Regions from separate parts of the Streptomyces sp. NBC_00459 genome, predicted to be linked through region 1. Evidence: riboswitches for the same ligand, from Rfam matches in the RefSeq annotation. Region 1 holds a riboswitch; each other region holds the start of a gene.

Region 1 (7,009 bases):
GGCTCGGTCGACGGGACCTGCTGCGTCACGAGGGCTCCCCTCCCACACCGCCCCGCGGACGCTGCTCGTCGACGGGCGCGTTTCGACGATACGACATGGGTGAGCAGGCCAAGGAGTTTTCCACAGGCGTTGCCGTCCGGGGCCGTGGCGCTGATGATGTTGATGCTTGAGCGTGCCTGTTCGGATCTGTGGGGACATGATGCTGGAAATTGCCGGAACCGGTCGTACGTGGCTCCTTTCGGGGCCCACCAGCAGTTACGCCGTCCATCTCACCGAGGACGACGAACTGCTGCATCTGCACTGGGGCCCGCGGATCGCCCTCGCCGACGCGGAGGCGCTCGCCGTCCGTCCACTGCCGGACTACTGGCCCTTCGAGGCTCCGCTCGACGGTCACGAGGAGTACCCGGTCGAGGGCGGCCCCCGCTTCGTCCGGCCCGCGCTGTCCGTGCGGACCGACGAGCGCCGGGGCACCGAGTGGCGCTTCGAGGTGTACGAGACCGAGGCCGGCGACGAGGGTGACGAACTGCGGCTGCGGTTCCGTGACGGAGGGCTGGCGATCACGCTCCACTACCGGATGCGCCACGACGTGGTGGAGCGCTGGGTGACCCTCGCCCATGAAGGATCCGACGGGACCGACCCGCTGGAGCTGCTCCGCGCGGACTCCGCCACCTGGACGCTCCCCGAGCGCGACGGCTGGCGTCTCTCCCAGCTCCATGGTCGCTGGGCCGCCGAGTCCCGGCTCGTGAAGACGGACCTCACCTACGGTGAGAAGGTCATCGGCAGCCGTCGCGGCCACACCGGGCACCAGCACCTGCCCTGGGTGGCGCTCGACACCGACGCGACCGAGGAGCACGGCGAGGTGTACGCGTGTGCGCTCGGCTGGTCCGGGTCGTGGCGGATCGCCGTCGCCCAGCTGCCCGACGCGCGCGTACAGATCACCGGCGGCGCCGGATACGACGACTCGGGCCTGCTGCGCCTGGCGGCGGGCGAGTCCTTCGTCACGCCCGTCTTCGCGGGGCTGTGGACCGACGCCGGACACGGTGGGGCGAGCCGGGCGTGGCACGCGTACCAGCGCGCGTTCGTCGTCCCGGACGCGGACCGGGACCGGCCCGTGCTCTACAACTCCTGGGAGGCCACGGAGTTCGACATCTCCGAGGAGCAGCAGGGGACGCTGGCCCGGCGGGCCGCCGCGATCGGTGTCGAGCTGTTCGTCGTGGACGACGGCTGGTTCGGGGCCCGCACCAGCGACCGGGCCGGCCTCGGCGACTGGACGCCCAACCCGGACCGCTTCCCGGCGGGCCTGAAGCCGCTCGCCGAGTACGTGCACGCTCTGGGGATGCAGTTCGGCATCTGGGTCGAGCCGGAGATGGTCAACCCGGACAGTGACCTGTACCGCGCGCACCCCGACTGGGTGCAGTTCCAGCCGGGCCGAAAGCGGACGGAGTTCCGCAATCAGCTCGTGCTGAACCTAGCGCGTGAGGATGTCCGCGAGTACCTCTGGGAGCAGCTCGACGGGATGCTCTCCAGTGCCCCGATCGACTACGTGAAGTGGGACTTCAACCGCTGCTTCACGGACGCGGGCTGGCCCGGCGAGGACTACCCGCAGCGGCTCTGGGTCGACCATGTGCACGGGCTGTACGCGCTGCTGGACCGGCTGCGGGCGGCCCATCCGAACGTCGCCTTCGAGTCCTGCTCGGGCGGCGGCGGCCGGATCGACCTCGGTGTCCTCGCCCGTACGGACCAGGTGTGGACCTCCGACAACACCGACCCGCTGGACCGCCTCGCCATCCAGGAGGGCTTCAGCCAGATCCATCCGGCGCGCGTCATGGCCGCCTGGGTCACGGACAGCCCGAACACCCAGCTCAACGGCCGGGTCAGCTCATTGCGGTTCCGCTTCGTGAGCGCGATGGCCGGGGTGCTCGGTGTCGGCGGTGACCTCACGACGTGGACGGAGGAGGAGCTGGCCGAGGCCGGGGAGTGGGTGGGGCTCTACAAGGAGATCCGGCCCGTCGTGCAGCGTGGCGACCTCTACCGGCTGCGGCGGCCGGCCGGCGGGCTGAGTGGGGTGCAGTACGTGCTCGGCGACGAGAGCGTCGTCCTCGCCTGGCTCCAGGCGCAGCACTACGGCGAGCCGGTACCGGCGCTGCGGTTGCGCGGACTTGACCCGTCGGCGACGTACGAATGCCCTGAAACGGGCGAAATCCATCGAGGTGCCGTACTCCTGCATCGTGGTCTCCGGACCGGACTCAAAGGTGACCTGGATGCGGCAGTTTTCCGACTACGTCGCATCTGATGCTTCTGTCCGTTATGGCGCCTTCATTCCAACTCGCTGGGAAATGATGGTTGCTGTGAATCGAGTGCGTGAGCAGCGTCATATTCGTGACCGTGAGTCGCCGTCATGTTCACGTAATTTCGGTGTGTTTCAAGGGAGTTCCAAGGGTTGAAGGATCCGGAATTCACGGACAGTGACCGGTGATTCTGGGGAGGATCACAGGAAATCCGTACACAGGGAACTTGAGGCTTGTTCCGGTGCGTCCTGGTCGCTTACGTTCGCCACCAATCCGGACGGACGCCCAATCCTGCCGCCGCCCGGAGCCCGCATCTAACACCCGAAAACGGCAGGAGCGGGGGACCCACAGGTAGTACGCCTGTTCCGGTCTCTGGAACAGGCTCGGGGTTAAGTCACGTTCAGGCGTGGCCGGACATCTCCAGTCCGCACCCGACAGCTCACCCCGCAGGCGACGGAGAAGGAATTCGCCATGCCCGCGAAGGGTAAGCACCGCCGTCCGAAGTCCCAGCGATTCACCCGCTCGATAGCCGTCGCCGGAACCGGCGGAGCCGCTCTCGCCCTGCCGTTGCTGGGAGCCACCGGCGCCCACGCGGCCACGGCGGAGTCCGCGACCCAGTCGGTGTCCTCGCTTTCGGAATCCGCCAAATCCGTAGCCGTCGATTCCGTTTCCGCGAAGTCGGAAAAGGCGGCAAAGGCCGCCGCGTCCGCTCCCTCCGCCGCCAAGAAGGCGAGCGTCAGGACCTACTCGGTCCAGGCCGGCGACTACCTCTCGAAGATCGCCCAGCAGGAGAGCGTCAGCGGTGGCTGGCAGAAGCTCTACTCGGACAACCGCACCGCCATCGGCGCCGATCCGAGCCTTATCCACCCCGGTCTGAAGCTGACGATCGGCAAGAAGGCCGCGTCGACCTCGTCGCCTTCCTCGTCCTCCTCCGCGAAGTCGTCGTCCTCTTCGAAGTCCACGCAGACGGAGAGCTCCGAGCCGGTCGCCGAGAGCGCGACGGCCGAGACCTCGGCGACGACCGAGGCGGCCGACACCAGCAGCTCCAGCGGCTTCACCCTCCCCGTGGCCGGTGCCACCATCGGTACCGCCTACCACGTGTCGGGCAGCATGTGGTCCAGCGGTTACCACACGGGCGTCGACTTCGTCGTCCCGACCGGCACCTCCCTCAAGGCCGTCGGTGCCGGCACCGTCGTCTCCGCCGGTTGGGGCGGTGCGTACGGCAACCAGGTCGTCATCCAGCTCGCCGACGGCTACTACGCCCAGTACGCCCACCTCTCCCAGCTCTCCGTATCGGCCGGTCAGAGCGTGACGGAGGGTCAGCAGATCGGCCTCTCCGGTGCCACCGGCAACGTGACCGGACCGCACCTGCACTTCGAGATCCGCACCACCCCGGACTACGGCTCCGACGTGGACCCGGTCGCGTACCTCCGCTCGAAGGGCGTCGCCGTCGGCTGACGCGCGCACGCTCCGCAGAACACGGACCGATGGCCGGACCCCGATCCCGGGATCCGGCCATCGGCCTGTCTCGCGGTGTTCCGTTATTCCGGGTTGACCAACACTTGACGAGTGGCCTATCTCACCGCGAGTCAACCCCTTCCTACGGTCGCGTAGCTCACATCGGAAGGTGAATCATGGGCCGATGTGGCAGACGATTCGAAGAATGACAGCAGAGCAGTGATCGGGTCGTACGTGGCGGTGGGGGACAGCTTCACCGAGGGCGTCGGCGACCCCGGCCCGGACGGGGCGTTCGTCGGCTGGGCCGACCGGTTCGCGGTGCTGCTCGCGGACCGGCGTCCCGAGGGCGACTTCGACTACACGAACCTCGCGGTACGCGGGAAGCTGCTCGACCACATCGTGGCCGAGCAGCTTCCGCGCGCCAGGGAACAGGCGCCGGACCTCGTCTCCTTCTGCGCGGGCGGCAACGACATCATCCGGCCCGGCAGCGACCCGGACGAGGTGGCGGAGCGCTTCGAGCGAGCGGTGATCGGCCTCACCTCGGCGGTCGGCACGGTCATGGTGACGACCGGCTTCGACACCCGCAACGTCCCGGTGCTGAAGCACATGCGCGGCAAGATCGCCACGTACAACGGGCATCTGCGGGCCATCGCCGACCGGTACGGCTGTCCCGTGCTCGACCTGTGGTCCCTGAAGACCATCCAGGACCGCAGGGCCTGGGACGGCGACCGGCTGCATCTGTCGCCGGAGGGACACACGCGGGTGGCGCTGCGCGCGGGACAGGTCCTCGGTCTGGAGATCCCGGCCGACCCGGACCAGCCCTGGCCCCCGTTGCCTCCGCGAGGAGCCTTGGAGATCCGCCGCGACAACGTCCACTGGGCCCGCGAGTACCTGGTCCCGTGGATCGGCCGACGCCTGCGCGGCGAGTCGTCGGGCGACCATGTGACGGCGAAGGGGAGCCTGTCGCCGGTCGACATCAAGAGCCGGATCGACTGGGTCGCGTGAGGGTGTCCAGCGCGTCCGGCGTTCGAGGACGAGGCCGTTCGGGCCGAAGCTGGGGGTCTGGGGGCGGCAGCCCCCAGCAACGCCTGCCCCGACTCACCTGCCGGACGTCAACGCCGCCTGTTCCAACCCCAGTTCCCCGGCCAGCGCAGCGTCCACCCACTGCTCGGCCCGCGCCCGCGGCACCCCGTCGTACGCCGTCATCTGGACGGCCAGCCCGTCCAGCAGCGCCGTGAGCCGCAGTGCCGTGGCCGCGGGGTCGGGGCACTCGAACTCGCCCGCGGCCACCCCCTCCGCGACGACCTCGGTGATCGCGGCCTTCCAGCGCCGGTCCAGGTCGCCGGCGACCTCCCGCAGCGCGGGGTCGCGCAGGGACACCGCCCACCCCTCGATCCACAGCCGCCAGCCCTTGGCCTGACCGGTCGGCGCGTACCAGCGCACGGCGGACCGCAGTCGGCGCAGCGCCGGGGAACGGCGCCCGAGGAGTTTGGCGAGGTGGGCGAGGTCGGCCTCGGCCGCGTACCGGAACGCGGCGGCGACCAGCTTCTCCTTGGTCGAGAAGTGGTACAGCACCAGCGCGTTGCTCACCCCGAGGACGGCGGCCACGTCGGCGATCCTGACCGCCGCCACGCCTCGCGCCTCGATCTGCCCGATGGCGGCCCGCAACAACTCCTCGCGCCGCTCGGCCACGCCCAACCGCACCCTTGCCACGCGGCCACATTAATCCGTCACCGTTCACGATGACGGGGCAGCCCCGTCAATCCCTGTGAATCCCCGTCAATACGGCCTGCGCATGAGGATCGCGCCTATGGCCGGACACCGTCATCGGTACCACCCGAACCGCTCCGCGATCACCGGCAGCCGGTCCTCGACGATCGCGTGGGCCGCCGCCCGCGGAGTCGTCCCGTCCGTCTCGGCGCGCGCGAGCACCTGGTCGATCAGGGCACGCATCGAGCGCCGGGTGTACGCGAACGCCTCCTCCGCGTCCGCGCCGATGTCCCCGAACAGCGTCCACCACCACCAGGCGTTCGTCCCGGAGTTGACGACCACGTCCGGCAGTACGACGATGCCGCGCGCGGCGAGCAGTTCCTCGGCCTCCGGCAGCACGGGCATGTTGGCGGCCTCGACGATCCAGCGCGCGGTGATCCCAGCCTGGTTCCCGGTGTCGACGGCGTACGAGACCGCCGCCGGCACCAGCACCTCGGCCGGCACGGACAGCCAGGCGTCACCCGGCAGTTCGCGGTCGTCGGGGCGCAGCACCGCGCGGTCCACCGTGCCGTACGTGTCCCGGGCCGCGAGGAGCGCCTCGATGTCGAGGCCCGCCGGGTTGGCGATCGTGCCCTTGATGTCGGCGACCGCCACCACCGTGAGCCCCGCGCGCGAGAGGAAGCGTGCCGTGGCCCCGCCCATCGTGCCGAGCCCCTGTACGGCGACCCGGGTCCCGGCGTACGGCACCGCGGCCCGGTCGAGCGTCGCGAGCACGGACTCCGCGACCCCGCAGCCACCGACCAACTCGTCGAGCCCGATGCCGTCCACCTCGACCGCGAACGCGTCCGCGAGCCGCGCGCGGGCCACCGTCTCGTCGTCCAGCAGGGGGTAGACGGCCTGGATCGACGAGACGAGCCCGGCCTCGGTCGCCGCCCGGTCGACGAGGTCCTGGGTGAGCCCCAGGTCCTCGCCCGTGGTCCAGATGCTCTCGACGTACGGCCGCATCGCGCGGAGATAGCGCACCAGCAGTCCGTAAGCCGCCGGGTCCTGGGGATCGCAGTCGACACCGCCCTTGGCACCGCCCAGCGGGATGTAACGGCCCTCGGGGTCGTAGTGCAGGGCTTCCTTCATGGTCATGCCCCGGGCCAGTCCGGCGACCTCGTCCAGGGTGCAGCCCGCGCGCATCCGCAGCCCGCCGCTGGACACGCCCCGCACCAGCCTGTCCACGACGAGGAAGCCCTGGCGGCCCGTGAGGTGATCGGTCCAGGTGAGAGAGAGCAGGGGAGCGCCCTGGAGGGTTGCCATGAGGGCAATATACTGACTCGCCGTTCAGTTGTGTGTCGCCGTCCGCCATCGGCCCCACACGCTCCGGATACGCCCGGAACTTTGGTCTTTCCTTGGAATGACCCGGCCGACACACGCACGACGCCGGACTGTCGGAGGGGGCGACCATAATGGAATGTCTGACCGACTCCACCTGGAGGTACCGTGACCGGATTCCCCTCTCCGAACTCAGGGCTGCGCGCGCTGCGGCCCGCTGCCTTCGGTGCGGA
Region 2 (7,009 bases), 1.0 Mb from region 1:
GCCGTTGACCAGCAGGTTCGGGAAGGCGGCGGGCAGCGCCACCGGTTCCTGCTCCTGGCCGTCGTAGTTGGGGGCGAAGTCGACGGTGTCCTCTTCGATCGACTCCGTCATCAGGGACGTGGCGTCGGCCATGCGCGCCTCGGTGTACCGCATGGCGGCCGGCGGGTCGTCGTTGCCCAGAGAACCGAAGTTGCCGTGACCGTCGACCAGCGGCACGCGCATGGAGAACGGCTGGGCGAGACGCACCAGGGCGTCGTAGATCGACGAGTCGCCGTGCGGGTGCAGCTTACCCATCACCTCGCCGACGACGCGGGCGCACTTCACATAGCCGCGGTCGGGGCGCAGGCCCATCTCGTTCATCTGGTACACGATGCGACGGTGTACGGGTTTGAGGCCGTCGCGGGCGTCGGGCAGGGCTCGGGAGTAGATGACCGAGTACGCGTACTCGAGGAAGGAGCCCTGCATCTCGTCGACGACGTCGATGTCGAGGATCCGCTCCTCGAAGTCATCGGGCGGCGGGGTCTTCGTGGTGCGGCGGGCCATCGCTGCCGGCTCCTTGCTGAGACATGAACGGGATCTGACGCGGACCATTGTGGACTGCCGCACTGACAACGCGGACCAAGGCCCATGCCTGCGGCGGTGTTCGGCGACGGCCGCTGATGCTGAAACGTACCGCCTGGAACCCGAGGAATCTCGCTGTCGGCGTACGTCCGCCGGGAACTTCGCCAGCACTCCACACGCTTGCATACAGTGGCAGGACCGGCAGGAACTCAGCGGTTGCAACAACCGCATCCGCGATCGAAGGGACGTACATGCCCATGGGTCACACGGCCACAGCCGAGGCAGGCTCCGGCGGCCTGACAGCGACCGAGCACCGCCTCGCCAACGGGCTGCGCGTGGTGCTCTCCGAGGACCACCTGACCCCGGTCGCAGCGGTGTGCCTCTGGTACGACGTCGGGTCGCGCCACGAGGTCAAGGGGCGTACCGGCCTGGCTCACCTCTTCGAGCACCTGATGTTCCAGGGTTCGGGCCAGGTGAAGGGCAACGGCCACTTCGAACTGGTCCAGGGCGCGGGCGGCTCGCTCAACGGCACCACCAGCTTCGAGCGCACCAACTACTTCGAGACCATGCCCACCCACCAACTGGAGCTCGCGCTCTGGCTGGAGGCCGACCGCATGGGCTCGCTGCTCGCGGCCCTCGACGACGAGTCCATGGAGAACCAGCGGGACGTCGTCAAGAACGAGCGCCGACAGCGCTACGACAACGTCCCCTACGGCACGGCGTTCGAGAAGCTGACCGCCCTCGCGTACCCGGAGGGCCACCCCTACCACCACACGCCGATCGGCTCGATGGCCGACCTGGACGCGGCGACGCTGGAGGACGCGCGCGCGTTCTTCCGCACGTACTACGCGCCCAACAACGCCGTCCTGTCGGTCGTCGGGGACATCGACCCCGAGGAGACGCTCGCCTGGGTCGAGAAGTACTTCGGATCCATCGCCGGGCACGACGGCAAGCCCGCGCCGCGCTCAGGCGCCCTCCCCGACGTCATCGGCGAGGAACTGCGCGAGGTCGTCGTGGAGGAGGTCCCCGCGCGCGCGTTGATGGCCGCCTACCGGCTCCCGGAGGACGGCACGCGCGCGTGCGACGCGGCCGACCTGGCGCTCACCGTCCTCGGCGGCGGTGAGTCCTCCCGTCTCTACAACCGGCTCGTACGGCGGGACCGTACGGCGGTGGCGGCCGGCTTCGGCCTGCTGCGGCTGGCCGGAGCGCCCTCCCTGGGATGGCTGGACGTGAAGACCTCCGCGGACGTCGAGGTGCCGGTCATCGAGGCCGCCGTCGACGAGGAGCTCGCCCGGTTCGCCGCGGAGGGCCCCACGGCCGAGGAAATGGAGCGCGCCCAGGCCCAGTTGGAGCGCGAGTGGCTGGACCGGCTCGGTACGGTCGCGGGCCGCGCCGACGAACTGTGCCGTTTCGCGGTGCTGTTCGGCGACCCGCAGCTCGCCCTGACCGCCGTGCAGCGCGTGCTCGACGTGACGGCCGAGGAGGTCCAGCAGGCCGCCAAGGACCGGCTGCGCCCCGACAACCGCGCGGTGCTCGTCTACGAGCCGGTCTCCGGAGAGACCGCCGAGGACGCTGATCCGCCGCAGGACCCCGAGGCCGAGGCCACGATCGAAGCCACCGACACCGACGAGGAGGCGGCCAAGTGACCGAGCTCGCCACGATGGAGTTCCACCCCCAGCCCCAGGCGGGCGAGGCCAGGCCCTGGGCCTTCCCGGCCCCCGGCCGGGGCACGCTCGGCAACGGTCTGACCGTCCTGCGCTGCCACCGCCCCGGCCAGCAGGTCGTCGCCGTCGAGGTACTCGTCGACGCCCCCCTGGAAGCCGAGCCGGCCGGTCTCGACGGAGTGGCCACGATCATGGCCCGGGCCTTCTCCGAAGGCACCGACAAGCACTCCGCCGAGGAGTTCGCCGCCGAGCTGGAGCGCTGCGGCGCCACCCTCGACGCGCACGCCGACCACCCGTGCGTGCGCCTCAGCCTCGAAGTGCCCGTGTCGCGGCTCCCCAAGGCGCTCGGTCTGCTGGCCGACGCCCTCAGGGCGCCCGCGTTCTCGGACAGCGAGATCGAACGGCTGGTGCGCAACCGGCTCGACGAGATCCCGCACGAGACGGCCAACCCGGCCCGTCGCTCCGCCAAGCAGCTGTACAAGGAGCTGTTCCCGGCGGCCTCGCGCATGTCCCGTCCGCGCCAGGGCACCGAGGAGACGGTCGCGAAGATCGACGCGGCCGCCGTACGCGCCTTCTACGAGAGGCACGTCCGGCCCGCCACGGCCACCGCCGTGGTCGTCGGCGACCTCACCGGCGTCGACCTGGACGCGCTGCTCGGTGACACCCTGGGGGCCTGGACGGGCTCGTCGGCCGAGCCGCGGCCCGTGCCGCCGGTGACCGCCGACGACACCGGCCGGGTCGTCATCGTGGACCGCCCCGGCGCCGTGCAGACCCAACTGCTCATCGGCCGCATCGGCGCCGACCGGCACGACCGCGTCTGGGCCGCCCAGGTCCTCGGCACGTACTGCCTCGGCGGCACCCTCACCTCCCGCCTGGACCGTGTCCTGCGCGAGGAGAAGGGCTACACCTACGGTGTGCGGGCGTTCGGCCAGGTCCTGCGCTCGGCTCCGGACGGTACCGGTGCCGCGCTGCTCGCCATCAGCGGCTCCTTCGACACTCCCAACACCGGTCCCGCTCTCGAGGACCTCTGGAAGGTGCTCCGCACCCTCGCGGCGGAAGGGCTCACCGACGCCGAGCGCGATGTCGCGGTGCAGAACCTGGTCGGCGTCGCCCCGCTCAAGTACGAGACCGCGGCGGCCGTGGCGAGCACACTGGCCGACCAGGTCGAGCAGCACCTGCCCGACGACTACCAGGCGACGCTGTACCGGCAGCTCGCCGCGACCGGCACCGTGGAGGCCACCGCGGCGGCCGTGAACGCCTTCCCGGTGGACCGCCTGGTGACGGTCCTCGTCGGCGACGCGGCGACGATCGAGGAGCCTGTCCGGGCCCTCGGTATCGGCGAAGTGACCGTCGTCCCCGCCGAGTAGCGGCACGGCGTACACGAAAGGGGCCCCGGTGCCGAAAGCGTCACCGGGGCCCCTTTGTCCATTTTGATGCGCAAGTTGTCCGTATTGATGGAGAGGTGGACCGTCTGCACTGTGGCATGCGCTACAAAACCCGTGATCGGTTTGTTGATTGAAAGATGTCCCGTTTAGCGTCTGTCCGGCTGTCCGTCATGCACCGAGCCGCAGCCGCGGCACCGGACAGTCATCGCCGAGTCCCCGTACGGCGCGAGCCAGGGGAGCCGGGGACCCACCATGTGCAGTCCCTGGGGTGAATCGGATGCCCGCGCGTGCCGCGAGGGTGTCCGTAGGAGACCTTCCTGCTCCGAACCCGTCAGCTAACCCGGTAGGCGAGAAGGAAGGAAAGGACCCACAACTACATGGCGTTCACCCGCGCCACCGGGAAGCACCGTCGTCCCAGCCGCCCCAGCCTTGTCACCCGTACGACCGTCCGAGCAGCCGGCGTGGCCGCCCTCGCGACCACCGGCGTCGTCGGCTCCCTCGCCGCTCCGGCGCTCGCCGCGGAGTCCACCGTCGAGCAGACCGGCCTCACCCCGGTGATCTCCATCGGCGAGTCGCTCGCCGAACAGATCGACGCGCAGGCCGCCGCCCAGGAACAGGCCGCCGAGAAGGCCGCCGCCGAGAAGCGGGCCGAGGCCGCCGCGCGCAAGGAGGCGGAGGAGCGGGTCAAGGAGGCACGCGAGGCGAAGGCCCGCGCCGCTCGCGAGGCCGAGCGCAAGCGCCTCACCAGCTATGTCGCCCCGATCGCCGGCTCGTACATCTCCACGGGCTACAAGACCGGCGGCGCCATCTGGTCCTCCGGCAGCCACACCGGCGTCGACTTCCATGCGGCGTCCGGCACCACCGTCCAAGCGGTTGGCTCCGGCACCGTCGTCGAGGCCGGTTGGGGCGGGTCCTACGGCAACAACATCGTGATCAAGATGATTGATGGTACGTACACTCAGTACGGTCATCTGTCGTCCATCAACGTCTCCGTCGGTCAGACGGTCACCCCGGGTCAGCAGATAGGCCTCTCCGGAGCCACCGGCAACGTCACCGGTGCGCATCTCCACTTCGAGGCACGCACGACCCCGGAGTACGGCTCGGACATCAACCCTGTCGCCTACCTCCGCTCGCACGGCGTGAACGTCTGACGACCCCGCGCACCACTTGTCGTGGCCCCGGCTCACCGAGCCGGGGCTTTCGGCGTTTCACAGGGGTGTGTGTCCAAAAAATATCCATCGATTCCGGCCTGCCGTCGGAAATTCCGGTTCTCTGCAATAGAGTCACTCAACACACGTCAATCGTCGACGTTTCACGGGGATTAAAGCGGAGGTCGGACATGCGTATTCCGGCGCACTCGGTATGCACGGCGATCCGGGACGACATCGTCGCCGGTGTCTACGAGCGCGGCAGCCGGCTCACCGAGGAACTGCTCGCGCGCCGGTACGGCGTCTCGCGCGTCCCCGTCCGCGAGGCCCTGCGCACGCTGGAGGCCGAGGGCTTCGTGGTGACCCGGCGGCACGCGGGCGCGTGCGTGGCCGAGCCCACCGAGCAGGAGGCCTCCGACCTGCTGGAGATGCGCATGCTCCTGGAGCCGCTGGGCGCCTCCCGGGCCGCCCAGCGGCGCACCGAGGCCCACCTCAAGGTGCTGCGCGGCCTGGTCCGGCTGGGGCAGGAGCGGGCCAGGCGGGGGAACAGCGAGGATCTGCGCTCCCTGGGGGGCTGGTTCCACGAGACGCTCGCCCAGGCTTCCGGAAGCCACGCCCTGACCTCGACGCTCACCCAGCTCCGGCACAAGATCGCCTGGATGTACGCGGTGGAGGCGCCGGCCAGTCCCGTCGACTCCTGGGCGGAGCACGGGGCGATCGTGGACGCGGTGGCGCGCGGTGACGGTGAGCGGGCGCGGGCGATCACGGCGCTGCACACCGAGCGGGCGACCGTCGTGCACCGACTTCGATTTCCGGGCGCCGGGGAGCGGCCGGATCGTGTGAGGACTTCGCAACATCCCGTAAACATGACGGGCCTGCGTCATTAACACGGGCGCCGTATACAAAGAGGGTTGAATTCGCGGGGGATTATTTCTGCTGCCTGCGATCGGGAATTACGAAGGGCCCGCCCGATATTCGGGCGGGCCCTTCGTCGTGTGCGGATGATGCTTTTGCGGTGGCATCTGCCGCCACCGTCGATCGAGGACCCTTCAGGCTTCCTCAGACGGTCTCGGGAAGTTCCTCGAGCCCCTCGGCCACCAGCTTCGCCAGGCGGTCGAGCGCGGCTTCGGCGCCCTCCGCCTCGGAGGCGAGGACGATCTCCTCGCCGCCCTGGGCGCCCAGGCCGAGGACCGCCAGCATGGAGGCCGCGTTGACGGGATTGCCGTCGGCCTTGGCGATCGTCATGGGGACGCCGGCGGCCGTGGCCGCACGGACGAAGATGGAGGCGGGGCGGGCGTGGAGGCCCTCCGCCCAGCCGACGTTGACGCGGCGCTCAGCCATGTGATGCTGCCCTTCACTGTCTCAGGGTTGTCTAGACCATTGTTCCATAGCGTGAAGCGTGCCGGGAGGCGGGCCCAAACCCGTCCCGGAACCGCGTTCGAACCCCGGCCTGGGCCCGACTTCGGTCCCCCACAGACTGCCTCGCGACGTTGTCGGACGCGAGCCGTACTCTGGGGCGCATGCAGAACTCGGCGGACCGGCACGAGTACCCCGCCCACTGGGAGGCGGACGTCGTGCTGCGCGACGGCGGCACCGCCCGTGTCCGGCCCATCACGGCGGACGACGCCGACCGGCTGGTCAGCTTCTACGAGCAGGTGTCGGACGAGTCGAAGTACTACCGCTTCTTCGCGCCCTATCCGCGCCTGTCCGCAAAGGACGTCCACCGCTTCACCCACCACGACTTCGTGGACCGGGTGGGGCTCGCGGCCACGGTCGGCGGCGAGTTCATCGCCACCGTACGCTACGACCGTATTGACGCCGAGGGACTGCCCGCCTCCGGTCCCGCCGGCGAGGCCGAGGTCGCCTTCCTGGTGCAGGACGCGCACCAGGGACGTGGTGTCGCCTCCGCCCTCCTCGAACACATCGCGGCTGTCGCCCGCGAGCGCGACATCCGCCGCTTCGCCGCCGAGGTGCTGCCGGCCAACAGCAAGATGATCAAGGTGTTCACGGACGCCGGGTACACCCAGAAGCGCAGCTTCGAGGACGGTGTCGTACGCCTGGAGTTCGACCTGGAGCCCACCGACCGCTCACTCGCCGTCCAGCGCGCGCGGGAGCAGCGGGCCGAGGCGCGTTCCGTCCGGCGGCTGCTCGCCCCGGGCGCCGTGGCCGTCATCGGCGTCGGCCGTGCCCCCGGCGGAGTCGGCCGCAGCGTCCTCGACCACATCAGGGACGCCGGTTTCACCGGTGACCT
Region 3 (7,009 bases), 2.5 Mb from region 1:
CGGGCGTACGAGCGTACGGGCACCGGTGCGCACAGGGGCGTCAGGCCTGTGGACAACCGGCGGGGCTGTCGGCGGCGTGGGTTACGTTCGGAGAGTGAACGCAACCAGCGGCTTCGAGACCGCTCCGGAGACGGAGACCGACCCCGGTCGTGTCGTCCTGCTCACCACCAGCCACCGCGTCGCGCCAGGCCTGCTGTCCTGGCCCGCCTGGCAGACGCTGCACGCGGCCGACCGGGTGCTGTGCGCGGACGGTACGCATCCGCAGCTCCCGTATCTGCGGGACGCCGGCATACCGGTCGCCGAGATCGCCCCGACCGCCGAGGAGCTGATCGACGCCTGCGCCGGAGGCCGGACGGTCGTGGTCGTGACGACGGGCGAGGGCGACCCGGCCCTCACGGACGGCCTGGCACGCCTCGCGGGCTCCGGCCGCGTGCGGATGCCGGACCTGGAACTCCTCCCCGCCTCCTACGACCTCCCCGGCGCCCGCCTCCTCGACCTCGTCCAGGTCATGGACCGCATCCGCCTGGAGTGCCCGTGGTCCTCCCGCCAGACCCACAAGGGCCTGGCGAAGTACGGCATCGAGGAGGCGTACGAACTCGTCGAGGCGATCGAGGACGGCGACCGGGACGAGCTGCGGGAGGAGCTGGGGGACGTCCTTCTCCAGGTCGTCTTCCACGCGCGCATCGCCGAGGAGGGCATCGAGGAGGAAGGCGAGGAGGGCACCGCCCCGTTCTCGATCGACGACGTGGCGGCCGGCATCGTCACGAAGCTGATCCACCGCCACCCGCACGTCTTCGGCGACGAGACCGCGTCCACACCGGAGGACGTCAAGGAGCACTGGCTGCGCACCAAGGCCGTCGAGAAGCGGCGGGAGTCGGTGACGGACGGCGTGCCCCTGGGCCAGCCGGGCCTCGCACTGGCCGCGAAGCTGGCGTCGCGGGTGCACACGGCGGGCCTGGACGTCCCGCTGCCGCAGGGCGAGGGCATCGGATACGAACTGCTGGAGATGGCGGTACGCGCGGAGACGGAGGGCGTGGACCCGGAGGCGGCGCTGCGGGCGGCAGCGCGGGCCTATCGGGATGCGGTGCGGGTGAGGGAAGGGGTGGCCGGGGCGACTGCTGGGGAGTGACAGCGCCCTGAACCGGGCCCGGCCGTAGGTACCGTCGCCCCGGGGCCGGGGCCGGGGCCTGTGCTGAGGCGTGGTGGTCGGGGGCGCGGGGGAGGGGAGGTGTGCCGGAGAGTGCGGCCGCGTCGGCGCCGACCAGGGCCTCGCTGAGGGCCTCCGCCCTCCCGATACCGTCACCGGGTGACCAACCAGCCCCCCGCCACGCCCCCGACCCCCGCTCCCGAACTCTTCACCTGGGAGTTCGCGACGGATCCCTACCCCGCCTACGCCTGGCTCCGTGAGCACGCGCCCGTGCACCGGACCAAGTTGCCCAGCGGCGTGGAGGCCTGGCTCGTCACCCGTTACGTCGATGCCAAGCAGGCCCTCGCCGACCCCCGGCTCTCCAAGAACCCCGCGCATCACGACGAGCCCGCGCACGCCAAGGGCAAGACCGGTATCCCCGGGGAGCGCAAGGCCGAGTTGATGACGCATCTGCTCAACATCGATCCGCCGGACCACACCAGGCTGCGGCGGCTCGTCGCCAAGGCGTTCACTCCGCGACGGGTCGCCGAGTTCGCGCCCCGGGTGCAGGAACTCACCGACGATCTCATCGACCGGTTCGCGGCGAACGGCTCCGCCGATCTCATCCACGACTTCGCCTTCCCACTGCCCATCTACGCGATCTGCGATCTGCTGGGCGTACCCCGTGAGGACCAGGACGACTTCAGGGACTGGGCCGGGATGATGATCCGGCACGGAGGAGGGCCCCGGGGCGGGGTCGCCCGGTCCGTCAAGAAGATGCGGGGCTATCTCGCCGAGCTGATCCACCGCAAGCGCGAGGCGCTGTCCGACGTCCCCGAACCCGGCGAGGACCTCATCTCCGGGCTCATCCGCGCCTCCGACCACGGCGAGCACCTCACCGAGAACGAGGCCGCCGCCATGGCCTTCATCCTCCTGTTCGCTGGTTTTGAGACCACAGTGAACTTGATCGGCAATGGGGTCTACGCCCTGCTCACCCACCCCGAGCAGCGCGCCCGCCTCCAGGCCTCCCTCGCCGTCGAGGACTCCTCCCTCCTCGAAACCGGCATCGAGGAACTCCTCCGCTACGACGGCCCCGTTGAGCTGGCCACCTGGCGCTTCGCCACCCGGCCGCTCAGCATCGGCGGACAGGACATCGGGGCCGGCGACCCCGTCCTGGTCGTCCTCGCCGCCGCCGACCGGGACCCGGCGCGGTTCGCCGACCCCGACACCCTCGATCTCGGCCGCCGGGACAACCAGCACCTCGGATACGGCCATGGCATCCACTACTGCCTCGGCGCCCCGCTCGCCCGACTGGAGGGGCGCAGCGCGCTGGCCACCCTCCTCACGCGTCTCCCTGACCTGCAACTCGGCGCGGACCCGGCCGAGTTGAGGTGGCGGGGTGGGCTCATCATGCGAGGACTGCGTACCCTGCCCGTCGAGTTCACGCCGGTTCGCGGAACCGGGCGCGCGGCGCCGGAGGGGTCGTAGGAGTTCGCGAGAAGGTGACACTCCCTCAACAATGTGATCTTCACGTGATCTGTGCGGCATTAACTTGTGACAAGTGATCGCCTGTCGATACGTTCGTGCACCAGTGCGATGCCTTGCATCATCTGTCGCACCGCTCCTCGCTGTCTCGTGAAAGGCAATCGCATGCTCTCCGGGAACGGTCGTCACCGTCGCCCCCGTCAGGCCCCGGCTCTGCTTGTCTCGGCCGGCGTGGCAGGCTCCGCCATCGCGATTCCGCTGCTCGGCGCGACCGGGGCCAGTGCGGCCAGCGGTACCACCTGGGACCGGGTCGCGGAGTGCGAGAGCGGCGGTTCCTGGAGTGCCGACCCCGGCAACGGGTTCTACGGCGGGCTCCAGTTGACCCAGGCGGACTGGGAGAAGTACGGCGGCCTCGCGTATGCCACGAGCGCCGACCAGGCCAGCCGCTCGCAGCAGATCGCCGTCGGCGAGAAGATCCTCGCCGACCAGGGCGCGGGGGCCTGGGAGGCCTGTGCGCTGCTGTCCGGGCTCGGCAAGGACACCGGATCGGCCGGTGTCGACACCGGTGTGGCCGAGGGTGACACCTCGGAATCGACCGCGGGTTCGGGCTTGGGTCTGGGTCTGGGCCTGGGGTCGGGGTCGGACTCCTCTTCCTCCTCCTCGGCTTCGGAGTCGCCCACGCCCTCGGCATCTCCCTCCACCGGCTCCCCGGCCTCGCCCGGGGCCTCCGACTCGTCGCCGTCCCCCACGCCGTCCGCCGGGGCGACGACGGGCTCTGCCGACCCCACCGACCCCGCCGGGTCGGTCACCTCGCCGTCCCCTTCCTCCTCGTCGCCCGGTGCGGGTGACGTGAAGGAGGGCGACAGTTCACCCACAGATTCCGTAGTAGGTGGAGAGCGGGGCAACTCCGGGCAGAGTGCGGCAAAAGGGGTCGATGCGACCGAAGGTGAGGCCTCCGTCGGTACCGGCCGGCACCGCGGCAAGGCCGAGGGCTCGTACGCCGGCGGCATCGGGGGTGTCCTCTGGGGTGTCACCGACTCCCTCGACCTCGCCGGCGGGCAGTCCGCGGATCCCGCCGGGACCGAGTCCTTCCTTGACGCGGACTCGGGCCTCATCCTTCCCGGTCAGACCCTTGCGGTAGGTAGCGAACCCGGGCAAAACTAACCGGAGTTCACGTCCTGGTTTCGCGCTGAATGTCCTTTATCAATGCGGTGAGACAAAGGTCTCAGAAGCCCTGATCGTCTTTGTATTTCAGAGGATCAGCTGTTTACGGTCGTCATCGCCCGCCACAGTGGGCCCCGCCGGTCGCAACGCCGAATCCTGCCAACGGCCGTACGGGAACAGTCGTCGCTATCAAGCGCCGTAGGCAGGAGCGGGGGACCCAAGGTAAGTGCCGCACCGGGCAGTTGTCCGGAGCGGCTTGGGGTGAAGCCGTACGCCGCCCGAGAGGGACGTACGGCCGGGCAACTCAACCGGCCCGAACCCGACAGCTCACCTCGCAGGCGTCGGTGAGGGGATCACGCATGCTGTTTACCGGTAAGGGCAAGCACCGCCGTCCGTCCAAGGCCACCCGGGTCGTCGCCATCGCCGGTGTCACCGGCGCCGCGGTCGCCGCTCCGCTTCTGGCGGCCGGCTCCGCCTCTGCCGCCACTTCCGCCGAGTGGGACACGGTCGCCCAGTGCGAGTCCGGCGGCAACTGGTCCATCAACACCGGCAACGGCTACTACGGCGGCCTCCAGTTCTCCGCCTCGACCTGGGCCGCGTACGGCGGCTCGGCGTACGCCTCCACCGCCGACCAGGCCTCCAAGTCCCAGCAGATCACCATCGCCGAGAAGGTCCTCGCGGGCCAGGGCAAGGGTGCCTGGCCGGTCTGCGGTGTGGGCCTGTCCAACGCCTCCTACGGCGGCGGCTCCAGCGACAGCTCGTCCAGCGGTTCCAGCAGCTCGGGCAACTCCAGCAGCTCCAGCGGCTCCGGCGAGACCTCCACCCGCTCCACCGACAACCAGCAGGCCTCCCGTTCGCAGGAGCGGCCGGCCGCGAAGAAGACCGTCACCACCCCGACCGGCAAGAAGGTCAAGAAGGGCGACGGCGAGTACAAGGTCGTCAAGGGCGACAGCCTGAGCGCCATCGCCGAGGCGCACGACGTCAAGGGCGGCTGGCAGAAGCTCTTCCAGCTGAACAAGGACATCATCGACGACGCCGACTTCATCTTCCCGGGCCAGCAGCTGCACCTCAGCTGACGCGGCTGTACCGCGGCTGACCCCGGTCACCGGCGGGCCGGAACCTCCCCCAGACCCCGGCCGGCTCGTAGGTGAACCACAGGGCCCTCACATCCGTGCCTTCCATAGTGGAGGCCTCGCGAGGGCCACCCCCGTCCCCCACGGGCTCCCCGCTTCGGTGCGTCTTCCCCCGTACGCACCGGAGCGGGGCTTTTTGTTCCCTGGGGGAACAATGTTTACCCTGGGTTCCGTTCATGTTCCGTCCATGGGGTGGTCGGACGGCTGGCCGATCCCCCGGAGCCGGTTAGGCTCATCATCGCGGAGCCGCCGCGGCCCCGTACCCGCGAGGCCCAGCAGCCCCGCGTACCCGCGTCACATCCCATGAAGGAGATGCTCGTGCCGTCCATCGACGTCGTCGTAGCCCGGGAAATCCTCGACTCGCGAGGCAACCCCACCGTCGAGGTCGAGGTCGGCCTCGATGACGGCAGCACCGGTCGTGCCGCCGTCCCGTCCGGCGCCTCCACCGGAGCCTTCGAGGCCATCGAACTGCGCGACGGTGACCCCAACCGCTACCTCGGCAAGGGTGTCGAGAAGGCCGTCCTCGCCGTCATCGAGCAGATCGGCCCGGAGCTCGTCGGCTACGACGCCACCGAGCAGCGCCTGATCGACCAGGCCATGTTCGACCTGGACGCCACCGACAACAAGGGCTCCCTCGGCGCCAACGCCATCCTCGGCGTCTCCCTCGCCGTCGCCCACGCCGCCTCCGAGGCCAGCGACCTGCCCCTCTTCCGCTACCTCGGCGGCCCGAACGCGCACCTGCTGCCCGTTCCGATGATGAACATCCTCAACGGTGGCTCCCACGCGGACTCCAACGTCGACATCCAGGAGTTCATGATCGCCCCGATCGGCGCGGAGTCCTTCTCCGAGGCGCTGCGCTGGGGCGCGGAGATCTACCACACCCTCAAGAAGGTGCTGAAGACCAAGGGCCTGTCCACCGGTCTCGGCGACGAGGGCGGCTTCGCCCCGAACCTGGAGTCCAACCGCGCCGCCCTCGACCTCATCATCGAGGCCATCAAGCAGGCCGGTTACGTCCCCGGTGAGCAGATCGGGCTCGCGCTCGACGTCGCCGCGTCCGAGTTCTACAAGGACGGCAAGTACGAGTTCGAGGGCAAGTCCCGCACGGCCGCCGAGATGACCGAGTACTACGAGGAGCTCGTCTCCGCGTACCCGCTCATCTCCATCGAGGACCCGCTGTACGAGGACGACTGGGCCGGCTGGAAGACCATCACCGACAAGCTGGGCGACAAGGTCCAGATCGTCGGCGACGACCTCTTCGTCACCAACCCGGAGCGCCTCGCCCGTGGCATCGAGGAGGGCTCGGCCAACGCCCTGCTCGTCAAGGTCAACCAGATCGGCTCGCTGACCGAGACCCTGGACGCCGTCGAGCTGGCCCAGCGCAACGGCTTCAAGTGCATGATGTCCCACCGCTCCGGCGAGACCGAGGACGTCACCATCGCCGACCTCGCCGTCGCCGTGAACTGCGGCCAGATCAAGACCGGCGCCCCGGCCCGCTCGGACCGCGTCGCCAAGTACAACCAGCTGCTGCGCATCGAGGAGATCCTCGACGACGCCGCTGTGTACGCCGGTCGCAGCGCCTTCCCGCGCTTCAAGGGCTGACCCAACCAGGGTCAAGGCATAGCCAGTCGTACGTACGTCCCCGTATCCGGTCCCGTACCGTGTGCGGGGACGTACGCGTGTGTGAAGGGGAGGCGGGGAACATGGCCGTGAAGGACCGGGACCGGTTCTCCACCGCGACCAGGATCAAGCTGCTCGGCGAGCAGACGGCGGCCCGCGTCTACCGTTCCCAGACCAAGCGGCAGGCCCGCCGCTCCCGTCTGACCGGCCGGGCGGCGCTGCTCGCCCTGGTCCTGTGCACGTTGATCGTGGCCCTTGCCTACCCGATAAGGCAGTACGTCTCCCAGCGCGCCGACATCGCCGAGATGGAACGCGAACGCGACCAGGCCAGCCGGCGGGTCGAGCAGCTCCGCGACCTGAAGGCACGCTGGCAGGACGACGCGTACGCGGAGCAGCAGATCCGGCAGCGGCTGCACTATGTGATGCCGGGCGAGACCGGGTACATCGTGATCGATCCCGACGCGGCGAAGCAGTCGCGCGCAGA
Region 4 (7,009 bases), 3.2 Mb from region 1:
CCCCAGGTTTCCCGGTGGGCCGCAGGCCGATCCCGCCGGGTCGCACTTCGAGCGGCGGATCAGGAGCTTCCAGCCCCGGCGCAGCCGGGTCACCGCCGGACAGGGTGACGCCCTGCGGCGGCTGTGGCCCAAGTGGGGCCTCGACATCGACGGCCGGGCACTCCGCCTCGGCGAGCTGTTCGGGGACGACCGGCCCGTCGTACTCGAGATCGGCTTCGGGATGGGCGAGGCCACCGCGAGGATGGCTGCCGACGATCCCCGTACCAACATCCTCGCCGTCGACGTGCACACCCCGGGCCAGGGCAATCTGCTCAACCTCGCCGACCAGCGGGGACTGACCAACATCCGCGTCGCCAACGGTGACGCCATCATCCTGCTCCGCGAGATGCTCACCCCCGACTCCCTCGACGGCCTGCGCGTCTACTTCCCCGACCCCTGGCCCAAGAAGCGGCACCACAAGAGACGGCTGATTCAGGCCGAGTTCCTCGATCTGGTCGCCGACCGGCTGCGCCCCGGCGGACACGTCCACTGCGCGACCGACTGGGAGCCGTACGCAGAGCAGATGCTCGATGTGCTGAGCACGCACCCGGAGTTCGAGAACACCCAGCCCGGGGGCGGTTACGCGCCCCGTCCGGAGTTCCGCCCGCTGACCCGTTTCGAGGGCCAGGGACTGGAGAAGGGTCACGTCGTGAACGACCTGTTGTTCCGCCGCGTACAGCACTCGTAGAGAGCACGCTCGGAGCGCTCGTAGAACACCACATGACCTCCCGCATCGTCGCGGGCCGCGTCCCTCCCTCGTTAGGGTCAATGCCGTGGCCACCTTTCCCCCGTACCCGACGCAGCCCAGCGGCCCCACCGACGGTCCCGTCGGCGGGGCGCTGCGGCACGCTCACTGGTGGCAGCGGCCATGGGTGCGGTACGGCGCCCTCATCAGCCTGCTCACGCTCTCCGGGCTCGTCATCCTCGCCCTGGTCCGCGAACAGACCGGCACCGAGGGGTTCCTGGTCGGGCTCGGGCTCGCCGTACTGCCCGTGCCGTTGCTGGTCGCCGCGTTCCGCTGGCTGGACCGGGTCGAGCCGGGGCCCTGGCGGAACCTGCTCTTCGCCTTCGCCTGGGGTGCCTGCGCGGCGGCCCTGATAGCGATCGTCGCCAACAGCTTCGCGACCAGATGGATAGCGACGGCCACCGCCGACCCGTCGAGCGCGGACACCCTCGGCGCGACCGTCATAGCGCCGATCGTCGAGGAGTCCGCCAAGGCGGCCGCCGTACTGCTCATCTACCTCTTCCGGCGGCGCGACTTCACCGGGATCGTCGACGGGGTCGTCATCGCCGGGGTCACCGCGACCGGCTTCGCCTTCACCGAGAACATCCTCTATCTCGGCACCGCCTTCGGCACCGACCAGCTCACCGGGGACAGCGGTATCGCCTCGGTCACCGCGGCGACCTTCTTCGTGCGGATCGTCATGTCGCCGTTCGCGCACCCCCTGTTCACGGTCCTCACCGGTATCGGTTTCGGGATCTCCGCGCTGTCGGGCGAACGCCGGCACGTCCGCCGGGTGCTGCTGCCGCTGTCCGGACTGCTGCTCGCGATGAGCATGCACGCCTTCTGGAACGGCTCGTCGACCTTCGGGGACTACGGCTTCTTCGCGGTGTACGCCGCGTTCATGGTCCCCGCGTTCGGGCTGCTGACCTGGCTGGTCATCTGGACCCGGCAACGCGAACTGCGTACCGTGCGCGCCGAGCTGCCTGCGTACGCGATGGCCGGCTGGCTGGCCCCGGCCGAGCCGCACGCCCTCGGCTCGATGCGCGCCCGCCGTCTGGCCCGGGAGTACGCCCGGCGTCATCTGGGCAGGCCCGCGGCGCGCGAGGTCGCGCAGTACGAGGCGTACGCCACCTCACTCGCGTTCCTGCGCCACCGGGGGCGCCTCGGCCGGGCGGGCGCCGACTTCGTCGTCCGGGAGCAGGAGCTGCTGGGCGAGCTGTGGCAGCGCAGGGCGGTGGCCCGCCCGGCCCTGGACCACGCGGCACGCGCCGTCGCGCCGGCCCCGGCTCCCGTCCCGCCGTTCACCGCCTGGCCGCCGTACGGCCGACAGGGGTACGGACCGACGACGCCGTACCCCTCGTACAGCCATGTCCACGGCCACGGCCACAGCTACGACCCCGCCCCCGGCCACGGCCACAACCGCCCCGCCTACGACCCGTACCCGGCCTACAACCCGTACCGCTCGTAACCCGTCAACGCACTCGGCAGGGGCTCACGCCGAAGCCGCCGTGAGACTCGCGACCTCCGCCTCCGTCAGTTCCAGTTCCGCGACCGCGAGCAGCGGCGGCAGCTGGTCCACCGTGCGGGCGGACGCGATCGGGGCCGCCACCGTCGGCCGGGCGGCGAGCCAGGCCAGGGCGACCGTGGCGACCTCCGCTCCCCGTGCCGTGGCGACGGCGTCCAGCGCGGCCAGGACCTTCCGGCCCCGCTCCGACTCCAGGTGCTGGGCGGCGCCCTGCGCACGCGGGCTGTCGACCGCCGTACCGGCGCGGTACTTGCCGGTGAGGAAGCCGGAGGCCAGGGCGTAGTACGGGACGGCGGCGAGGCCGGTGCGGGAGGCGATGTCGCGCCGTGGACCCTCGTACGTGTCGCGTGAGACCAGGTTGTAGTGGGGCTGGATGGCCACGTACTTGGCCAGGCCCTCGCGGTCGGAGAGGTCCAGGGAGTCCTGGAGCCGCTCGGGCGAGATGTTGGAGGCGGCGATGTACCGCACCTTGCCCGCGGTCACCAGTTCGTCGAGGGCGCCGATGATCTCCTCGACGGGCACCTCGGGCTGGTCGAAGTGCGTGAAGTAGAGGTCGATGTGGTCGGTGCCGAGGCGGCGCAGGGAGGCGTCGGCGGCGGCCTTGATGTTGGCGCCGGAGAGGCCGGGATACTCGGGGTGCTGGCTGACCTTCGTGGCGACGACGATGTCCTCGCGGTTGCCGCGCGCCCTGAGCCAGTTACCGATGATGGTCTCGGACTCGCCGCCCTTGTTGCCGCCGACCCAGGCCGAGTAGGAGTCGGCGGTGTCGAGGAAGTTGCCGCCTGCCGCGGCATACGCGTCGAGCACCTCGAAGGATTGCGCCTCGTCGGCGGTCCAGCCGAAGACGTTGCCGCCGAGGGCGAGCGGGAAGACCTCTAGGTCCGATGATCCGAGCTTGCGAAGAGCAGTCATGCTCGTCGTCAACGCCCGCCGCGGAGGCCCTGATTCCGGCCGGTTCACGAAGTTCGTGTGAACGACGGAACGACCGGTGGTCCTGGCGTCGGGAACTGACCGCCAGGACCACCGGGAAGAGACCGGGGAAGGAGTCTCCTACGGGTTCAGGCCCATGCTCCGCAGCCACGCCATCGGGTCGATGCCGGCGCTGTCCGAGCTGCTGGTGTGCACCTCCATGTGGAGGTGGGCCCCGGTGACGTTGCCGGTGGCGCCGACGCGGCCGATGACGTCACCCGTGTTGACCTTCTGGCCGACGCTGACGTTGATCGACGACTGGTGGGCGTACCAGATCTCGGTGCCGTCCTCCAGGGTGAGGATCGTGCGGTAGCCGTACGAGCCGCTCCAGCCCGCCTCGGTGATCGTGCCGGTGTGCACCGCCTTGAGCGGGGTACCGGTGGGAGCGGCGAAGTCGAGGCCGGTGTGGTAGCCGGAGGACCACAGCGAGCCGGCCTGGCCGAACGTCGAGGTGATCGTGTACGAGGAGGTCGGCAGCGTGTACTGCTTGGCGAGCTCGGCCAGACGCGCGGCCTCCAGCTTCGCCTTCGCGGCGTCCGCGACCTTCTTCTTCTCGGCGGCGACCTTGGCCGCGGCCTCGCGCTTCACCTTGGCGGCCTCGGCGGCTGCCTTCTTCGCGGCGGCGTCCTGGGCGGCCTGCTGGACCTTGGCCTCGGCCTGGTCCTTCTGCTGCTCGGCCTGGAGGATGATGCGGGCGCGCAGGGCCTCGCCCGCGTCGCTGGTGCCCTGCTGGGTCTCCTCGGAGGTCACGCCGACGCTGCTGAGCGCGGTGGCGGAGCCCTTGGGCTCGGCGTCCGAGTCGTCGTTGGAGAAGGGCGAGCCGACCGAGGGCAGGTCGGGGATGGAGATGGAGACCGGCGGCTTGCCGGTCTGCGCGGTGGCCATGCCGGCCCCGCCGACAGCGGCTATGACGCCGACGCCGAGAACGGTGGAGCTGCGGGCGAGTCCGCCTCCGCCGCGCTGCTTGCCGACGCGGTGCCGGCCGCGAACCGGACGAGTGGTGTCCGCGCTGGGATTCCACTCCTCCCAGGGGCCCTCGTCGGTGCGGCGGCTACCGAAGCCGAAGGTCGGGATCTTCCCGTCCTCGGTCTCGCTGCTGCGCTGACTCGGCACGAAGGGGGCTACTGGGGCAGCCGGGTTTGACGCCACGTGGGCGTGCTCCTTTCCTTCCTTCTCGCCTACCGGGTTAGCTGACGGGTTCGGAGCAGGAAGGTCTCCTACGCGCGTATACCTGCCGTGTTGCCACGGAGGCGGACGAGCGATTCACCCCAAGGTGATGGTTCCCCGGTTCCCTTGCGGGATTAGGCACTTGCGCACGGAGCCGACTCTTGTGACGGCTGGGACTACCGCGCTGCGTTATCGAACGTTAATAGACCCGGCCACCTGATTCCAAGCTGTTCCCGTTGATCGTTAATCCTTTTCCCGAGGACTTTCTGGGTCACCACCGGTGAAAATCGGGCGAGTTGACCATGCCGTAAGTGACTCCCGAGTATTGACGGTATGTCAGTTCTTATGCGGAGAGAGAGCACTCACTCACCCTTGGTGACAACCGATGAAAACTGATGAGAACTGATGTCAGAAACGACGTCAGGGTCGTCGTACGGCGAGCAGCGCCATGTCGTCCGTGGTCCCGCCGCCCGAGTGCCGGCGCACCTCGTCCGCGAGGGTGGCGAGCAGAGTGGCCGGGGCGCGGAAGACACGGCCCGTGAGCCGGGCGGCCGGGTCGAAGAAGGCGCCGTGCTCGTCGCGGGCCTCGGACAGCCCGTCGGTGTGCAGGAGCAGCGTCGCGCCGACGGGGAAGGAGGCGTCCTCCGCACGGTCGGGCCAGCTGCCGAGGTCGCCCATGCCGAGCGGCAACGCGGGTTCGGCCGGGTCGAGGGTGCGCAGGGTGCCGTCGGCGGCGAGAAGCAGGGGCGGGGGGTGGCCGCGGTTGAGGATGCGTACGATCCCGTCGCCGTGCGGGAGTTCGGCGAGGACCGCGGTGGTGAAACCCTCGGCGGCCTCCAGCCCGTCGCGCCGGGCGCCCTCGCGCGCGAGGGCCCGCTCCAGCCGCTGGGCGACCGCTTCCAGGGTCGCCTCCTGTTCGGCGGCCTCCCGGAACGCCCCGATGACGACGGCGACGGCCGCCACCGCCCCCATCCCCTTGCCCCGCACGTCCCCGAGGACGACCCGCACGCCGTACGCGGTGTCCTGCACGGCGTACAGGTCGCCGCCGATGAACGCGCCCTCATGGGCGGCCTCGTACCGGGCGGCGATCTCGAACGAGCCGATGCGCGCCTCAGGTTCGGGCAGTACGGCGCGCTGCACGGCCTCGGCGATCTCGCGGGCCGAGGCGAGGCGCCGGTCGCCCCGGCGCACCATCCGGTTGATGACGACGGCCAGGACGGCGACCGTGGCCACGGTGACCGTCTCGGTGATCGAGTCGGCGTCCGCGCTGGACCCGAAGCGGAGGTGCACGACGTACTGGGCGAGGAGGGCTGCGGCGGCGGTGACCGCCGTGGTGCGCAGCGAGGAGAGCGGGGCGGCGATGAGCGGGGCGGCCGTGAAGAAGGGGATGGCGGTGAAGTGACGCGGGGTGGCGTAGTCGTACACGATCCCGCCGAAGATCAGGAGCGCGGGCAGGACGCGGACGAGGGTCCGCACCCGTGAGATGGCCTTTTCCTCCGGCTCGCCCGCTGCCGGGTCCAGAAGGTGTCCCGACCGTCCCACTTGTCTCGTCTCCCGCCGGATCACCGCGGCCCGTCCGTCCCGTCCAGGTTTCCGGGGACGGGTGCGGCGGGCGAGTCCGGTGGACCGACCGGGCTAAAAACGACTCAGGGGCCGGAAACCAGTTTCCTGGTTTCCGGCCCCTGAGCCTTTAGTAGCGGGGACAGGATTTGAACCTGCGACCTCTGGGTTATGAGCCCAGCGAGCTACCGAGCTGCTCCACCCCGCGCCGTTGAATGCAACTATACGCCATCTGCGGGACCTCGATCACCACGTTTGGTTCGGCGGGCTCCCGGGCGCGGGCGTCAGCCGGGCAGGTGGGCGTTGGGAGCCTTGGCGCGCTGCTCGTACTCGGGGAGTACGACGACCTCGACGCCCTCCCCCGTGAGCAGCCCGTTCCCGTCCGCCGCCACCACGAAGGTGTCCGGCTCGCGCCAGGCGGTCACCACCCGGCGTACGCCCGCGTCGAGGATCAGCCGGGCGCAGGGTGCCGGGCGGGACGCGCGCCGCGCACAGGGCTCCAGGCTGCTGTAGACGGTGGCCGTCGGAAGCCGGGGGTCGGCCGGGTCGAGCTTGGCGAGCGCCGCCTCCTCCGCGTGCACGACCGGGTCGCCGCCCTCCCGTGAGTGCCCGCGCGCCAGTTCCGTACCGTCGGCGGCGACCACCACCGCCCCGACACTGAACGCCGTGCTCGACGGCGGACACCGTTCCGCCAGCTCGCACGCCAGTGCCAGCCAGTGCCGGTCGGCGGCGGAGACGAGCGGGCCGGCGCCGGGGGCGGTGGGCTCGTACCGCATGAGGACGACGTCCTCGATGCGTCGTGTCTCCGTGAGCCGGAGCCGGCCGCCCTGGTAGGCGCCGGGGCCGAAGAGGCGGGGGGCGTCGGGGTCGCCGACGAAGAGGGGCGCGAGGACGAGCTGGAGTTCGTCGGCGAGGTGCCGCTGGAGGAGCTGGGTGTGGACGGTGCCGCCGCCCTCGACCATGAGGCGCTGTACGCCCCGCACGTCGTGGAGGTGTTCGAGGAGGGTCCGCCAGTCGAGGGTGCC

The links. Region 1 has a riboswitch for cyclic di-AMP ahead of OHN74_RS36995 (LysM peptidoglycan-binding domain-containing M23 family metallopeptidase). Riboswitches for the same ligand answer to the same signal wherever they lie in the genome.
Region 2: linked by a shared signal. The riboswitch ahead of OHN74_RS32605 (M23 family metallopeptidase) and the one ahead of OHN74_RS36995 (LysM peptidoglycan-binding domain-containing M23 family metallopeptidase) in region 1 are both predicted to bind cyclic di-AMP.
Region 3: linked by a shared signal. The riboswitch ahead of OHN74_RS26075 (transglycosylase family protein) and the one ahead of OHN74_RS36995 (LysM peptidoglycan-binding domain-containing M23 family metallopeptidase) in region 1 are both predicted to bind cyclic di-AMP.
Region 4: linked by a shared signal. The riboswitch ahead of OHN74_RS23065 (M23 family metallopeptidase) and the one ahead of OHN74_RS36995 (LysM peptidoglycan-binding domain-containing M23 family metallopeptidase) in region 1 are both predicted to bind cyclic di-AMP.

Annotation. Positions count from the first base shown of each region.
Region 1 covers NZ_CP107903.1:8,391,068-8,398,076, forward strand. Annotated here, with positions in the region: gene OHN74_RS36985 (tyrosine-protein phosphatase) at 1-29, opposite strand, end outside; gene OHN74_RS36990 (alpha-galactosidase) at 200-2,293, shown strand; cyclic di-AMP (ydaO/yuaA leader) riboswitch at 2,597-2,756, shown strand; gene OHN74_RS36995 (LysM peptidoglycan-binding domain-containing M23 family metallopeptidase) at 2,760-3,746, shown strand; gene OHN74_RS37000 (SGNH/GDSL hydrolase family protein) at 3,966-4,751, shown strand; gene OHN74_RS37005 (TetR/AcrR family transcriptional regulator) at 4,845-5,459, opposite strand; gene OHN74_RS37010 (Glu/Leu/Phe/Val dehydrogenase dimerization domain-containing protein) at 5,571-6,761, opposite strand; gene OHN74_RS37015 (MBL fold metallo-hydrolase) at 6,945-7,009, shown strand, end outside.
Region 2 covers NZ_CP107903.1:7,364,103-7,371,111, forward strand. Annotated here, with positions in the region: gene OHN74_RS32590 (DNA gyrase/topoisomerase IV subunit A) at 1-543, opposite strand, end outside; gene OHN74_RS32595 (M16 family metallopeptidase) at 813-2,207, shown strand; gene OHN74_RS32600 (M16 family metallopeptidase) at 2,204-3,592, shown strand; cyclic di-AMP (ydaO/yuaA leader) riboswitch at 3,807-3,974, shown strand; gene OHN74_RS32605 (M23 family metallopeptidase) at 3,988-4,761, shown strand; gene OHN74_RS32610 (GntR family transcriptional regulator) at 4,950-5,645, shown strand; gene OHN74_RS32615 (HPr family phosphocarrier protein) at 5,818-6,099, opposite strand; gene OHN74_RS32620 (bifunctional acetate--CoA ligase family protein/GNAT family N-acetyltransferase) at 6,279-7,009, shown strand, end outside.
Region 3 covers NZ_CP107903.1:5,876,072-5,883,080, forward strand. Annotated here, with positions in the region: gene OHN74_RS26060 (nucleoside triphosphate pyrophosphohydrolase) at 95-1,129, shown strand; gene OHN74_RS26065 (cytochrome P450 family protein) at 1,307-2,614, shown strand; gene OHN74_RS26070 (transglycosylase family protein) at 2,843-3,775, shown strand; cyclic di-AMP (ydaO/yuaA leader) riboswitch at 3,960-4,131, shown strand; gene OHN74_RS26075 (transglycosylase family protein) at 4,135-4,851, shown strand; gene eno (phosphopyruvate hydratase) at 5,221-6,507, shown strand; gene OHN74_RS26085 (FtsB family cell division protein) at 6,609-7,009, shown strand, end outside.
Region 4 covers NZ_CP107903.1:5,234,258-5,241,266, reverse strand. Annotated here, with positions in the region: gene trmB (tRNA (guanosine(46)-N7)-methyltransferase TrmB) at 1-727, shown strand, start outside; gene OHN74_RS23075 (PrsW family intramembrane metalloprotease) at 813-2,231, shown strand; gene OHN74_RS23070 (aldo/keto reductase) at 2,256-3,200, opposite strand; gene OHN74_RS23065 (M23 family metallopeptidase) at 3,339-4,406, opposite strand; cyclic di-AMP (ydaO/yuaA leader) riboswitch at 4,418-4,575, opposite strand; gene OHN74_RS23060 (PP2C family protein-serine/threonine phosphatase) at 4,845-5,966, opposite strand; tRNA gene OHN74_RS23055 (tRNA-Met) at 6,119-6,192, opposite strand; gene OHN74_RS23050 (dihydrofolate reductase family protein) at 6,269-7,009, opposite strand, start outside.